DNA from 2 places in the Rhizobium sp. R693 genome. Region 1 is predicted to be linked to the other one. Evidence: riboswitches for the same ligand, from Rfam matches in the RefSeq annotation. Region 1 holds a riboswitch; the other holds the start of a gene.
The links. A riboswitch is a leader RNA that binds a small molecule or an ion and turns the genes downstream of it on or off. The one in region 1 is predicted to bind FMN.
Positions count from the first base shown of each region.

Region 2: it holds a riboswitch for FMN, as region 1 does, so the genes downstream of both, ribB (3,4-dihydroxy-2-butanone-4-phosphate synthase) here and ATY79_RS07135 (DMT family transporter) in region 1, are expected to answer to the same signal.

Region 1 covers NZ_LOKY01000005.1:149,818-157,400, forward strand. The annotation lists gene clpX (ATP-dependent Clp protease ATP-binding subunit ClpX) at 1-201, shown strand, start outside; gene lon (endopeptidase La) at 616-3,030, shown strand; gene hupB (DNA-binding protein HupB) at 3,238-3,513, shown strand; FMN riboswitch at 3,636-3,784, shown strand; gene ATY79_RS07135 (DMT family transporter) at 3,866-4,765, shown strand; gene ATY79_RS07140 (esterase-like activity of phytase family protein) at 4,846-7,044, shown strand; gene ATY79_RS07145 (aldo/keto reductase) at 7,107-7,583, opposite strand, start outside.
Region 2 covers NZ_LOKY01000048.1:45,909-53,491, reverse strand. The annotation lists partial or broken gene ATY79_RS27925 (M20 family metallopeptidase) at 49-1,465, opposite strand; gene ribB (3,4-dihydroxy-2-butanone-4-phosphate synthase) at 1,767-2,393, opposite strand; FMN riboswitch at 2,505-2,646, opposite strand; gene ATY79_RS27915 (glucose 1-dehydrogenase) at 2,740-3,522, opposite strand; partial or broken gene tpiA (triose-phosphate isomerase) at 3,597-4,340, opposite strand; gene ATY79_RS27905 (SDR family oxidoreductase) at 4,318-5,106, opposite strand; gene ATY79_RS27900 (sugar ABC transporter ATP-binding protein) at 5,131-6,609, opposite strand; gene ATY79_RS27895 (sugar ABC transporter substrate-binding protein) at 6,638-7,567, opposite strand.

The sequences.
Region 1 (7,583 bases):
CGCAAGGCGATTGTTCGCAAGACGGGTGCTCGCGGCCTTCGTTCGATCATGGAAAAGATCCTGCTCGACACGATGTTCGAACTGCCGGCGCTGGAAGGTGTCCGCGAGGTCGTCATCTCCGAGGAAGTGGCACGCGGCTCCGCCCGTCCGCTTTACATCTATGCCGATCGTCAGGATGAGAAGGCCAACGCTTCGGCGTGAGGCATTAGAGATATCCTTACGATACGAACCGTGAATTTAAGGGGCTTGCCGTTGGCAGGCCCCTTTCTATTTCAAAACCAGTGCACGAGCCTGATAAATCTTGCTAAAGAGGTCTGAAAGCGCCTCTGCTACGGTTGCGGATTCCCACGTCCGTGGCAATTATGGAATGATTCCGTTGGTGTGTTTCGGCCTTGTGTGTTAGCCGGCGCGGAAGTGGTAAGCGCCGGCCAAGCCAGGCGCTCCAGAGTGAAGGTGTTCCGTTGTCGCATAGCTGTCATGTCCAGGGGGGCACCGGCCATGGCGCAGCTTGAAAAGCATAGTCAGAACCTCCACTTGTTGTTTCAAGTGGAGTGCGGCCGGTTCTAGTGGCCGCGCCAGAAGAGCCCGGAAACGGGACGATGGAAAGGAAATAAAATGACGAAGAAAACGTCAGTTGCGAGCATTGCATATCCGGTTTTGCCCCTGCGCGACATCGTCGTCTTCCCGCATATGATCGTGCCGCTATTCGTCGGCCGCGAGAAGTCGATCCGTGCGCTTGAGGAGGTCATGGGATCGGACAAGCAGATTATGCTCGTCACGCAGATCAATGCGAGCGATGACGATCCGGAGCCGTCTGCCATTCACAATGTCGGTACGGTCGCCAACGTATTGCAGCTGCTGAAGCTGCCTGATGGCACCGTCAAGGTTCTGGTCGAAGGTCGCGCACGCGCCGAGATCGATGCTTACACCGATCGTGAGGACTTTTACGAAGCCCTTGGTCACGTTCTCGAAGAGCCGCATGACGATCCGGTCGAACTCGAAGCGCTCAGCCGCTCGGTCGTGTCTGAATTCGAGAGCTACGTAAAGCTCAACAAGAAAATCTCTCCCGAGGTCGTTGGCGCCGCCAGTCAGATCGACGACTACTCGAAGCTCGCCGACACGGTCGCTTCCCACCTGTCGATCAAGATCACCGAGAAGCAGGAGATGCTGGAGACCACCAGCGTCAAGGCACGCCTCGAAAAGGCGCTCGGCTTCATGGAAGGCGAAATCTCGGTCCTTCAGGTCGAGAAGCGCATCCGCTCGCGCGTCAAGCGCCAGATGGAAAAGACCCAGCGCGAGTACTACCTGAACGAACAGATGAAGGCGATCCAGAAGGAGCTCGGCGACGGCGAGGAAGGCCGCGACGAGATGGCCGAACTGGAAGAGCGCATCTCCAAGACCAAGCTGTCGAAGGAAGCCCGCGAAAAGGCCGATGCCGAGCTGAAGAAGCTGCGGCAGATGAGCCCGATGTCGGCCGAGGCGACTGTTGTCCGCAACTATCTCGACTGGCTGCTCGGCATTCCGTGGGGCAAGAAGTCGAAGATCAAGTCGGATCTCAACAACGCCGAAAAGATCCTCGAAGCCGATCACTTCGGTCTCGACAAGGTCAAGGAGCGCATCGTCGAGTACCTGGCTGTTCAGGCTCGTGCGACCAAGATCAAGGGTCCGATCCTGTGCCTCGTCGGCCCTCCGGGTGTCGGCAAGACCTCGCTCGCCCAGTCGATCGCCAAGGCGACCGGCCGTGAGTATGTCCGTATGGCTCTCGGTGGCGTTCGCGACGAAGCTGAAATCCGCGGTCACCGCCGCACCTACATAGGCTCGATGCCCGGCAAGGTCATCCAGTCGATGAAGAAGGCGAAGAAGTCCAACCCGCTCTTCCTGCTCGATGAAATCGACAAGATGGGCCAGGATTTCCGCGGCGATCCGTCGTCGGCACTGCTCGAGGTGCTGGATCCGGCTCAGAACTCGACCTTCATGGATCACTACCTGGAAGTCGAATACGACCTGTCGGACGTGATGTTCATCACGACGGCGAACACGCTGAACATCCCTGCGCCTTTGATGGATCGCATGGAAGTCATCCGTATTGCCGGCTACACCGAAGACGAAAAGCGCGAGATCGCCAAGCGGCACCTGCTGCCGAAGGCCATCAAGGAACATGCGCTGCAGCCGAGTGAATTCTCGGTCAGCGACGATGCCCTGATGGCGATCAGCCAGCAGTACACCCGGGAAGCCGGTGTTCGTAACTTCGAACGCGAACTGATGAAACTCGCCCGCAAGGCGGTCACCGAGATCATCAAGGGCAAGACGAAGTCGGTTCATGTGACCGCCGAAAACATCGACGACTATCTGGGCGTTCCGCGCTTCCGCCACGGCGAAGCCGAACGCGAGGATCAGGTCGGTGTCGTCACCGGTCTGGCCTGGACGGAAGTCGGCGGCGAACTGCTGACGATCGAAGGCGTCATGATGCCGGGCAAGGGTCGGATGACCGTGACCGGCAACCTGAAGGAAGTCATGAAGGAATCGATCTCGGCGGCGGCGTCTTATGTCCGCTCGCGCGCTGTCGATTTCGGTATCGAGCCGCCGCGCTTCGACAAGAGCGACATCCACGTGCACGTGCCGGAAGGTGCTACACCGAAGGATGGTCCGTCGGCCGGTGTCGCGATGGCAACCGCGATCGTCTCGATCATGACCGGTATTCCGGTCGACAAGAACGTGGCGATGACGGGTGAAATCACCCTTCGCGGTCGCGTTCTGCCGATCGGTGGTCTGAAGGAAAAGCTGCTCGCAGCGCTTCGCGGCGGCATCAAGAAGGTGCTGATTCCGGAAGAAAACGCCAAGGATCTGGCGGAGATTCCGGATAACGTGAAGAACAACATGGAGATCATCCCGGTGTCCCGCATGGGCGAGGTGATCAAGCATGCGCTGATCCGTAGACCGGAAGCGATCGAGTGGGATGGCACGGTGGAAACGCCGGTCATTGCAACGGTCGAAGGGCTCGACGAAACGGGTGCAACCATAGCTCACTGAGCCTTGTTTGCCACATTCGCGCCCAATTGCTTAAAAACCCTGAAAAGGCTGGCGTTTTCGCCAGCCTTTTTTTGTGAAATTGGCACGCAGACTCTTGCATTTCCTTGATTTGCAGGGTCTTTGGGGTGCGGCGGGCCTGATGAACTCTATTCTGCGCCTGGCTTATAGATTTGAGTCGTTTCGAACCATTTAGAAAGGGGTGGAAACATGAACAAGAATGAACTCGTGTCCGCAGTTGCCGAAAAGGCAGGACTCTCGAAGACCGACGCTGCTTCCGCAGTTGATGCTGTTTTTGAAGTCGTCCAGGCTGAACTGAAGGGCAAGGGCGACGTTCGCCTCGCTGGTTTCGGTAGCTTCACCGTTTCCCATCGCGCTGCCACGAAGGGCCGCAACCCGTCCACCGGCGCAGAAGTCGATATTCCGGCTCGCAACGTGCCGAAGTTCACGCCCGGCAAGGGCCTGAAGGACGCCGTCAACGGCTGATATGAATTTGCTTGGCGGCCGGGCAACGAGGCCGGCGGTGCAAGTTTCGAAGGGTTCGGCCATGGCCGAACCCTTTTTGCATTTCGCGGACTTGTCGGCACGCGAGGTATGTCTTACGAAATGGTTGTTCTCAGGGCGGGGTGAAAGTCCCCACCGGCGGTAAGAGTCTCGGCTCAAGCCCGCGAGCGCCTTTTGGCCGGTGCCGAAAGGGTCAGCAGATCCGGTGCAATTCCGGAGCCGACGGTTACAGTCCGGATGAAAGAGAATGAGCGGTGCGGGCGAGGGCGGAATCCGTCCTGGCTGCGGTTCGCGCTCATGCGTCCTGATTTGTGTTGGTTTCGGAAAGAAAGACATGAATCAGACTTCCCCTACATTTTCTGCCCCGCGCGCTATGGTCGGTGCTGCGTGGATGATCGCTGCGGGCATCGCCTTCTCGATTCTCAATGTCGTCACGCAATGGCTGACGATGACGCTCGCTTTTCCCTCCGCTTCGGCAGCCTTCTGGCAATATGCTTTTGCTCTGCTCTTCTCGCTGCCCTTTCTTCGGCGCGTCGGCCTTGGAGCCATGAGGACGCGCTATGCCTGGCGTCACATCGTGCGTGTCGCCTTGGCCGCATTTGGCGTGACGACCTGGGTCGCTGGGCTGGCGTCCGTGCCGATCTGGCAGGCAATCGCTCTGGTTATGACGTCTCCGTTCTTCATCATCATGGGTGCCCGCATCTTCCTTGGGGAATATATCGGCGCCGCGCGATGGGCGGCGAGCGCCACCGGCTTCCTGGGAGCGGTGATCATTCTGCAGCCCTGGTCGGATAGCTTCAGTTGGGCCGCGCTGTTGCCGATCCTCTCGGCCCTTCTCTGGGGCGCCTCATCGTTAATCACCAAGAGCCTTACTGGCGCCGAGCGACCGGAGACCATCACCGTCTGGTTGCTCGCCCTCCTGACACCCATCAACGGTGGACTGGCGGTGGCGGCGGGCTTCAGCATCCCATCCGGTATGACGCTCGTGCTTTTTGTTGCGGCGGGCCTCCTGACCGTGATGGCGCAGTATTTCTTGACACTCGCCTATTCGACGGCCGATGCCGCCTACATCCAGCCCTTCGACGATCTCAAGCTGCCGCTCAATGTTGTCGCCGGCTGGTTGGTCTTTGGCTATGCCCCAACAGGTTATCTCTGGTTGGGAGCGATACTGATCCTTGGAGCGTCGCTATTCATCATGAGGAATGAAATGAAGAAGGAACGCGGAGCCGCCTAGCCTCATCCGATTCGCCATTGTCATTCCGCTGTCATGCCCGTCCCGCAAAACGCCCTCTGTATGAACTCATGGGGGATTTCATGATAGCTTTTTCTCGTAAGACAGCGATTGTTGCAGCACTTCTGACGACGGTCGCGTTTCCGGCCGCCGCTGAGGCCGTTTTCAACCGCATCGCAACCTTTCCGGTGGCATCCAACCTGCCCGAGGGGAAAGACAAGCTTTCGACCACTTCGGCGGAAATCATCGCGGCCACCGACGACGGCATGACGCTGATCTATAGCGACAGTCCGCTCGGTGCGATCGGTTTTGTCGATATCTCAGACGCCAAGGCGCCGAAGGCCGGTGGGGCGCTGATGATGGATGGCGAGCCAACTTCCGTGACCTCGGCCGCAGGCAAGGCGCTGGTTGCCGTCAACACGTCGGAGAGCAAGGCGAAGCCGTCCGGGCGCCTCGCGATCGTCGACATTGCCACCAAGAAGATCGAGAACACCTGTGATCTCGGTGGCCAGCCGGATTCCATCGCGCTCAACAAGGACATGACCCTCGGCGCGATCGCGATCGAGAACGAGCGCGACGAAGACGTCAACGATGGCAAGATCCCGCAGATGCCGGCAGGTGATCTCGCGCTGTTCCAGGTCAAGAACGGAACGGTCGATTGCGGCTCGATCAAACACGTCACGCTGACCGGCCTCGCAGGCATTGGACCCGAAGATCCGGAGCCCGAATTCGTCTCGTTCAATGATCAGAACGAGATCGCCCTGACCCTGCAGGAAAACAACGAGATCGTCATAATCGACGCAGCGACCGCAGCGGTGAAGGCACACTTCTCGGCCGGCAGCGTCGATCTGACCGGCATCGACACGAAGCGCGACGGCGCGCTGAAGTTCACCGGTGAACTCAAGGGCGTCTTGCGTGAGCCCGACGCCGTTAAGTGGCTGGACGATAATCGCTTGGTCGTTGCCAACGAAGGCGATTATCAAGGCGGTTCACGCGGTTTCACGATTTTCGAAAAGACCGGCAATGTCCTCTATGAATCCGGTGCCTCCTTCGAGCGCGCCGTCGCCAATATCGGTCACTACCCGGACAAGCGCTCTTCCGCCAAGGGTGTCGAGCCGGAAGGCCTGGAGGTCGCGACCTTCGGCGGCCAGAAATATATTTTCCTGCTTTCGGAGCGCGCTTCGGTCGTCGGTGTCTACAAGGATACCGGTGCAGAACCGCAACTCGTCCAGATCCTGCCGTCCGGTGTCTCGCCTGAGGGAGGCGTGGCGGTACCGTCACGCAATCTGCTCGCCACTGCCAACGAAGTCGATCTTGGCAAGGATGGCGGCCCGCGGTCCCACGTAATGATCTATGAACTTGGTGAAGGCGAGATGGCCTATCCGCAGATCGTTGCGGCCGAAAAGGACGGCAATCCGGTCGGCTTTGCGGCACTCTCCGGTCTTGCCGCGGTTCCGGAAAAGCCGGGCCGGCTGTTTGCCGTCAGCGACAGCGTTCTCGGCATGCAGCCGACGATCTACACCATTGACGCAACCAAGAAACCGGCCGTCATCACAGAGACGCTGACAGTGAAACGCGAGGGGCAGCAGGCACAGAAGCTCGACATCGAGGGTGTGGCTGTCGATGAGAAGGGCTGGTTCTGGCTGGCGTCGGAAGGCAACAGCGAGAAGCTCGTGCCGCACGCTCTCTATCACGTCAACCCGAAGGGCGAGATCAAGGAAGAGATTGCGCTTCCGAAGGAGCTCTTGGTGAACGAAATCCGCTATGGCTTCGAAGGCGTGACGATCGTCGGCTCAGGCGACGATGCGACGCTTTGGATGGCGGTCCAGCGTGAGTGGAAGGATGATGAAAAGGGCATTGTCAAACTCGTCTCCTACAATCCGAAGAACAAGGAGTGGGGCGCCGTCCGCTATCCGCTCGACAAGTCCGAAGCGGGCTGGGTCGGTCTTTCCGAAATTTCCACTCATGGCGATAGCGTCTACATCATCGAACGCGACAACCTCGTCGGCGACGCAGCGAGGCTGAAGAAGCTCTACAAGGTTGCGGTATCGGAGCTGAAGCCCGCGAAGCTCGGCAGCGAACTGCCGGTCGTCAAGAAGGTTGAAGCCCACGACTTCCTTCCAGAGCTGAAGACCGCCACCAACGGCTATGTCCTCGACAAGCTCGAAGGTTTCGCCTTCGACGGTTCCGGTAAGGCCTATGCCGTCACGGACAATGATGGCGTGGATGATTCCTCGGGCGAAACTCTGTTCTTCCAGGTCAATCTCGTCGGCACGAACTGAGGTTCGCTGAGCCATGAAACAGAATGGCCGGGTCTATGCCCGGCCTTTTTTGTTATTGCCTACTACCAGCGCTGGTGGACATAAGGAGCGACCAATCGTTCGTAGATGTCGCGTGTGGCGTCCATTACGTCGTGTGAGAGCGGCGCGAGACTTGCAGCTGCCGCGTTTGCACGCGCTTGCTCGGCGTTGCGTGCGCCGGGAATGACAACAGTGACGGCATCGCTCATCAGGATCCAGCGGAGCGCGAAGGCCGCCATCGTCGCACCCGATGGCACGAGCTTGCGCACTTCGTCCACAGCCTGCAGGCCGACCTCGAAGGGAACGCCTGCGAACGTCTCGCCAACATCGAAGGCCTCGCCGTGGCGATTGAAATTGCGGTGGTCATCGTTTGCGAATTTGGTCTCGCGGGTGATCTTGCCGGACAACAAGCCGCTGGCGAGCGGCACGCGGGCGATGACGGCGATATTTTTCCGGCGTGCCTCCTGGAAAAACAGGTGGTCGGGTCTCTGACGGAAGATGTTGTAGATGATCTGGATGCT
Region 2 (7,583 bases), on a different contig from region 1:
TCAAATATCTTTGAGAGCGTTACTCAGGTTTCAGCCAACCAGGGCACTCTAGTTCTGTGGCAGCAAAAAGCTGCCGACCTTCTGCGGCACACCTGTCTCTCCCATATCCCAATAGATGCCGGCCATTACCGCGAGTCCCTCGCGCACGAGGGAAACCGGAAGGTGCTCGTTCGGCGCATGCTGCGAGCATCCCGGGTAGGAATGCGGAATCCAGATGGTGGGAAGTCGGAGAATGTCCGAGAGGATGTCGTTCGGCAGCGAGCCGCCAAGGTTGGGCAATATCGCCGGCTTCTTTCCAGTGGTTCGGGCGATCGAAGCAACCGCCCACCGAACCCAGGGATGATCGGGGTCGAGGCGCGTGGCGTAGAAGCTCTCGTCTGCCGATTTCGCGACCTGAACCATCGCAAAGCCGTTTTTATTAAGATGCCGACCTAGCGCTGGCAGGATGTCAGCCGTATCGATCCCGACGACGAAGCGTAACTGACACCGCGCCCAGGCGCGCGGTGGAATGGCGTTCACCGGGGTCTTTGGATTTCCCGCTTCGCATGCAAGCACAGAAAACGACGGCCATGCAAACACCTTTTCGGCGGCCGACAAGCCGGGTTCACCCCATTCAGGATCGACCTTTGCGTCGCTGCTGTCCTCGACCTCACAGTCACAAAGAGCCTCCCTGACGTTGTCAGGAATTTCCGCCGGCCGCCATTCCGGAATCAGGATTTCTCCGCTCTGCGACACGATGCTCGAGATCGCATGCGCGAGTTGGATTGCCGGATCGGAAAGCAGCCCGCCCCAGTTGCCCGAATGATGTCCACCTTTGCGCGCGTCGATCCAAAGGTCGAAGCTCATCGCGACCGCGCGACCCGAGAAACACGGTCGGACGGCCGGCAGACAGTCGCGGGCCGTCGGATGCGATCAGGACGTCCGATCGGAATAGCTCCTTATGGTTTTCAGCCAGCTTCCTCAGGCCCGGGGAAATCTTCTCCTCGCCCATCTCGATCAGATACTTGGCGTTGAAGCCCAACCGGCCCCTTGATTCCAGCACGGCCCGAAGCGCGCCGATGTTGATTGAATGCTGCCCCTTGTTGTCGGCCGTGCCGCGGCCAAACCACTTCCCATCGCGCTCTACGAGGTTCCAGGGCGATAGCCCCTCTTCCCAGCCATCGGCAAGGCCCCGCACGACATCGCCATGCCCATAACCCAGGACCGTCGGCCGAGCCTCGTCCTCGAGGCGCTCGGCGTACAGGAAAGGCCAGCCGTCCTGTGACAGTTTGCGGCAGGAAAATCCAAGCGCTTCGAAGGCAGGCCTGATTTCGGCCTCGATATAGTCGGTCAGAATGGGAGTTCGTTCGGGATTCTGGCTCTCCGTCGGCATGCAGATCCGCAGCGCCAGGTCGGCTCGGAGATCGCCGGAATCGAAATAGGCTTCAGCCTTGGCAATAGCGGCATCGCGGTCGGGTTCGGACACGGTCCCCTCCAACGCTTAAACCCTGAGTATTATTTATTAGAACATGCTTGCAGACGTTTTGCCAGGGCGGGCAGCAGTGCAGCACCCAAGTCTGTGCACAGTTTTCGGGCAGCCAACGGATCGTCGGCGACCTACGCGATCAACCACGCCTGGGGCAAGGTCCAGACGGTGGACCTCTCGACCTCCGACTTCGTGCTCTTCAACCCGAACTACGGCGGCAAAGGCGCACTCGCCAATCGGTGGCCAACCACGTCGACGTATCGTCTGCGACGCTTGCAGCGAATGCCGCAAGCATCCCATTTCAGGCGGCCTTCTCGGACAGGGCGGAAGTCCGGTAGGCGATGAGGTCCTCGATCGTGATCAAACGCAGCCCGTGTTTCTCTGCAAATTTCTCCAGTTCCGGCAGTCGCGCCATGGTGCCGTCGTCATTTGCCACCTCGCAGATCACGCCGGACGGGGAAAGCCCTGCAAGCTTCGCCAGATCGACGGCGGCCTCGGTATGGCCGGGCCGAGACAGGACGCCGCCCGGATGTGCCCGCAGCGGAAAGATGTGGCCGGGCCGTGCGAAGTCATTCGGGCCGGACTCCTGTCTGACGAGCGCCCGAACTGTTGCCGCCCGGTCAGCCGCCGAAATGCCGGTAGTCGTCTCTGGGATGTAGTCCACAGAGACAGTGAACGCGGTCTTGAGCGTCTCGGTGTTGTGCGCAACCATCAGCGGAATGTCGAGCTCGTCGAGCCTCTCGCCTTCCATGGCGACGCAGATCAAGCCTCTGGCGTGGTTCATCATGAACGCGATCGCCTCGGGAGTAATCGCGTCGGATGCGATTACCAGATCGCCTTCGTTTTCCCGATCGCGGTCATCGACGACCACGACGATCTCGCCGCGAGTAATCGCGGCCACAGCTTCCTCAATCTTTGAAATTGCCACTTTCTTGCCTTTCAAGGGTTAGCCGCCGGAGCGGCGAGCATGGCCAGTTAAAGCCACAATTTTCCCTTGGGCGAACAAGCATAGGAAACGCCGCACGAGTGGCGCCCACAGCATTGTTCTCTTCCATCCGGACTATACCGTCGGCTCCGGCATCGCACCGGATCTGCTGACCCTTCCTTTCGGAAGGCGCTCGCGGGCTCCGAGTTGCCTCGATACCGCCGGTGGGGAATTGCACCCCGCCCTGAGAACAAACGTAACATAGACATTCGATGCCCGGTTCTGCAAGAGCGGCGGGCGTCAAATCTTGTTCTCCAAGCGAACGCACCGTTTCGAAAATGCAGCAAGGCTAGGACATGATCAGACCACCGTCGACATTGATCGTCTGACCGGTGATGTAGGCAGCGTCATCGCTTGCCAGGAATGTTACCAGGCCTGCAACATCTTCGCCCGACCCGGCTCGCTTCATCGGAATGCCTTCGACCCATTCCTTCATCAGCTCGCCGGGGCCGTAGTTTCCAAGAAGCTTCCCCCACGCCTGGTCATTGTAGGCCCACATGTCTGTCTCGATGATACCGGGGCAGAAGGCATTGACGGTGATGTTCTCGGTCGCGACTTCCTTGGCGAGGCTCTGCGTGATGCCGACCACGCCCATCTTCGATGCGGCATAGTGGGGCGTGAAGATGAAACCGTCACGCGCCTGACCGGAGGCCGTGTTGATGATCCGGCCGCCTCGTCCATGCTTGCGCATGCGCAAAATAGCTTCCTGCGCGCACAGGAAGACGCCCTTGGTGTTGACCGCCAGGACCTTGTCCCATTCGCCTTCGGTCATGTCCTCGATGCGGGCGATGGTGATGACGCCAGCATTCTGGATGGAAATAGCGACAGCGCCGAAGGCCTCTTCGGCGGCATCATAGAGCGCCTTGACGCTTGCCTTGTCGGTGACGTCGCCAACGAACGAAATCGCCTTTCCCCCGTCGGCCTTAATCTGTTGCGCCACTGCGTGCACGCTGTCCTCGTTGGCAGAGACCACCAGATTGGCTCCTTCGCGCGCAAACCGTTTTGCGATTGCCGCACCGATGCCCCGGCTTGCGCCGGTGATAACGACGGTTTTGTTTTCAAAGCGTTGCATTTCCTTTTCCTTTCACGATGCTGGCGAATGCGGGCGCTGGAGCAAGCCCGCCACCTGCTGCATCCACGCGGATTTCAAACGGCTGCTGAGATGATCCCGGCAAACTCTGACGCCTTTAAAGATGCGCCTCCCACAAGGGCTCCGTCGACGTCGCGGGCTTCGAAGATCGCCGCTGCGTTCGACGCCTTGACCGACCCGCCGCAGAGGATCCTGACGCCTGCCATCGTCGCCCAGCCGCACTTCGAGCACCTGCCGGATGGCTGCATGCACTTCCTCGACCTGCTCGACCGTCGGAACAAGTCCGGTACCGATTGCCCGGACCGGCTCGTAGGCGATGATCGTGTTCGAGTCGCGCCTTGCGGCACCGATCCCTCTAGCTGGACACGGACGACCTCGAGCGCCTTGCCCTCGACGCGCTGCTTGCGTGTCTCACCGACGCTGACGATGCTCGTCAGTTCCGTCCTGTGGGCCGCGGCGGCCTTGGCAGTAATAGCCGCATCGGCCTCATGGCGGGAATGTGCGAGGATGGCGACACGCGCGCCGGCTTCGGCGAGCAGGTCGGCCGACACATCCCCGGTGTAAGCGCCAGAAGCCAGCGAGTGGCGGTCCTGTGCGCCGATCGTGACGATCGAATCCTTGGCGGTGTAAGCCGCCTTTTCGATCAGCGTGAAGGGCGGGCAGACGACGATATCGCACGTCGCCGTGCCCGTTAGCCCCTTCAGCGCCTCGATCTCTGCCAGGGAGGAGGCGAGACCGTTCATTTTCCAATTGCCTGCGATCAGCTTGCGCATGGCATCACCAGCAGCAGAAGCCGCCATCGACGAGCAAATCAACGCCCGTCACGAAGCTTCCGGCGTTCGACAGCAGGAAGACGGCCGGTCCGACCATCTCGTTAACGTCGGCCATGCGCTGCATCGGCGTCTGTTCTTCGAAGAGCTTGGTCTGGTGGACCATCTCCGGGCGCGTATTCATCGGCGTGGCCGTGTAGCCTGGCGAAATGGTGTTTACGCGGACGCCGCGATCGACCCACTCCATCGCCATTGACTTGGACATGTGGATCACGCCGGCCTTGGAGGCGTTATAGTGCGCCTGGCTGAGCCCGCGATTGACGATCACGCCGGACATGGAGGCAATGTTGACGATGGCGCCGCGTCCGTTCTTCAACATGGCTCGGGCCTCGGCTTGGCAGGAAAGGAAGACCCCCTTCAGGTTAATGTCCATCAACATCTGGTACTGGTCCTCCTCCATCTCCTCCGCCGGGTTCGCGTTGGCGATGCCGGCGGCGTTGACAGCAAGGGTGAGCGGGCCGAGCTCGGCCTCGGTGCGTGCCACCGCGTCGGCCAGGGAGGATTTGCTTGTGACGTCGGCTGCGATCTGTATCGAACGTCGGGCGGCGGCCTCGATATGCTTGGCGGTGTTGGCGAGGCCGTCGTCCGTACGGCGGTCGAGCAAGGCGACGTCGGCGCCGCATTGGGCGAGGCCGATGGCGATGCGCTGGCCAATCCCGCTTCCAGCTCCAGTGACGATAGCAACCTGGCCGCTGAGATCGAAAAGCTTCGGGGCGTTCAAAGTGATGTCGGACATCGCTCTCTTCCTTTTCATGGTGGTTTAGATCGTGGCCAGCTCCATGACGGAGACGTCGTTCGCCTCATCACGGTCGAGGATGCCTGCCTGCTTTCCCTGAGCCAGAACCATAATTCGATTTGAAACTCCGAGAACTTCTTCGAGGTCAGAGCTTACGACGACGACGGCAACGCCCTGCTTTGCGAGATTGACGATGATGTCGTAGATGCCGGCCCTCGCGCCGACGTCGATGCCGCGCGTCGGCTCGTCCAATACGACCACCTTCGGGTCTCGCATTAACCACTTTGCTATGACCACCTTCTGCTGGTTGCCGCCGGAAAGGTCGGAGGCGAGCTGGTCGGCCCGGCCCTTCACGCCGAACTTGGCGACGGCCTTCTCTGCGAACGCGCGTTTGACGCCCGGGGAAATCCACCCTCCTCCGAGCTTGTCGAGGTTTGCGTAGATTATGTTCTCGCCGATGCGGTGGCCGACAACCAGTCCCTGGTCCTTGCGATCCTCGGGAACCATGACGATCCCCTGGGCGATTGCATCGGCCGGGTCGCGGAGCTTAAGCTCCCTGCCTTCGAGCTTGACCGATCCGGCGCTGATCGGATCCGCTCCGGTGATGGCACGCACGAGTTCCGTGCGCCCGGCGCCCACCAGCCCGGCGATTCCGAGAATCTCGCCGGCCTTTACGTCGAAGGTGACGTCGCGAAACGAGTCGGCCGGCGAACTGAGCCCGGAGACCTCCAGCATCGGCCGATCGGTGGGAACGGGCAGCGGCGGGAACATGCGCTCCAGCGCGCGTCCGACCATACTCTCGACGATCGTCCGCACCGGCGTCGCGCTGTCGGCGAACTCCTGGACGCATTCGCCGTCACGCAGGACGACGATCCGGTCGGTGATCTTCTTGATCTCCTCCATGCGGTGGGAAATGTAGATGATGCCGACCCCCTCGGACCGAAGCTTGCGGACCTGCTCGAAGAGAGCCTCGGTTTCCGCACCCCCAAGAGCCGCGGTCGGCTCGTCGAGGATCAGAAGCTTTGCATTGAGAGCCAGCGCCTTCGCAATTTCGATTAGCTGCTGGTTGGCGGTCGACAGTCCCTCGACCTTTCGCGAGGCGGGAATATGCAGATTGAGACGCGCAAGCTGCTCTTGAGCGCGGCGTAGCATCTGCGCACGATCCACGACGCCGTTTTTCATCGGCCAACGTCCAATGAAGACGTTTTCGGCAATGGAGAGCTGCGGCAGAAGTTGCAGTTCCTGATGGATCAGGACCACGCCCTTGTCTATAGCCTCTCTCGGAGTGGCCGGGGCATAGGGCTGCCCCAGCCATGTCATCGATCCCTCGGAAGGTGTGCGTGACCCGGCGATGATGCCGGAGAGCGTTGACTTTCCCGCGCCATTCTCACCGAGAAGTGCTACCACTTCGCCCCGATAGACGTCCAAGCTGACATTCTTGACAACCTGGAGCGGTCCATATCGCTTCGATATGCCTCTCAGGGAAAGAACTGGATCAGTCACGACGCACCTCCTCGCGATCTTGACGTTGTTACGGATGGTTGGCGATGAAGCCTGCTACGTTTGCCTTGGTCGTCAGCGTCGCGTCCATGAGCTGCTCCGGCGGGACTTTCTCGCCGGCGACGAGCTTTGCGGCGTTCTCCACCGCATCACGGCCCATCTTCTGTGTCTGCTGCGTTGCCGTCACGTCGAACACGCCCTTGCTGAGCGCCTCGAGGGCTGCGGTGTCGCCGTCAAAGCCGCCGACAACAATTTTCTGGGATGGGTTGGCGACCTTGATCGCTTGAGCGGCGCCGAGCGCGAGCGCGTCGGCCTGGGCAAAGACGATCGACACGTCCGGGTTCGCCTGCAGCATGTTCTGCATGATCTGGAAGCCTTCGTCCTGGCTCCAGATGTTCGAATACTGCTCGGCAACGACTTTCACGTCCGGATTTGCCTTGAGCGATTCAGCACAACCCTTGGAGCGATCGACCTCGGGTGTCGTGCCCTTCTGGCCATGGATGATGACCATCTTTCCCTTGCCGGCAGCCTGCTTCAGTATGTAGTCGCAGACGTTTTTTGCCGATGCGACAGAATTTGTGGCGAGGAAGGTGTCGCCCGGCGCGCCTTCAGCATTGCGGTCAACGTTTACGACTGGAATGCCAGCACTCTTGGCAAGCTTGACCGGAACGCTCGCAGCGGCCGCACCAGCAGGAATGTAGATCAGGGCGTCGATTTTCTGCGTGAGAAGGTCCTGGATCTGGTTGACCTGCGTCGGGCCGTCGCCTTTGGCGTCCACAGTGACGACCTCGATGCCGCGCTTCTTGGCTTCGGCTTCCACCGATTGCTTGATCTGGTTAAAGAAGTTTGCCTGAAGGTTTGCGACGGCGAGGCCGAGCTTTTTCAGTTCCGCGGCATGGACCGGTCCAAGAGTAAGGCCGAGCAAAGCAGCAGACGCGAGCATGGTGCGCGCAATTTTCATTGTCATTCCTCCGTTG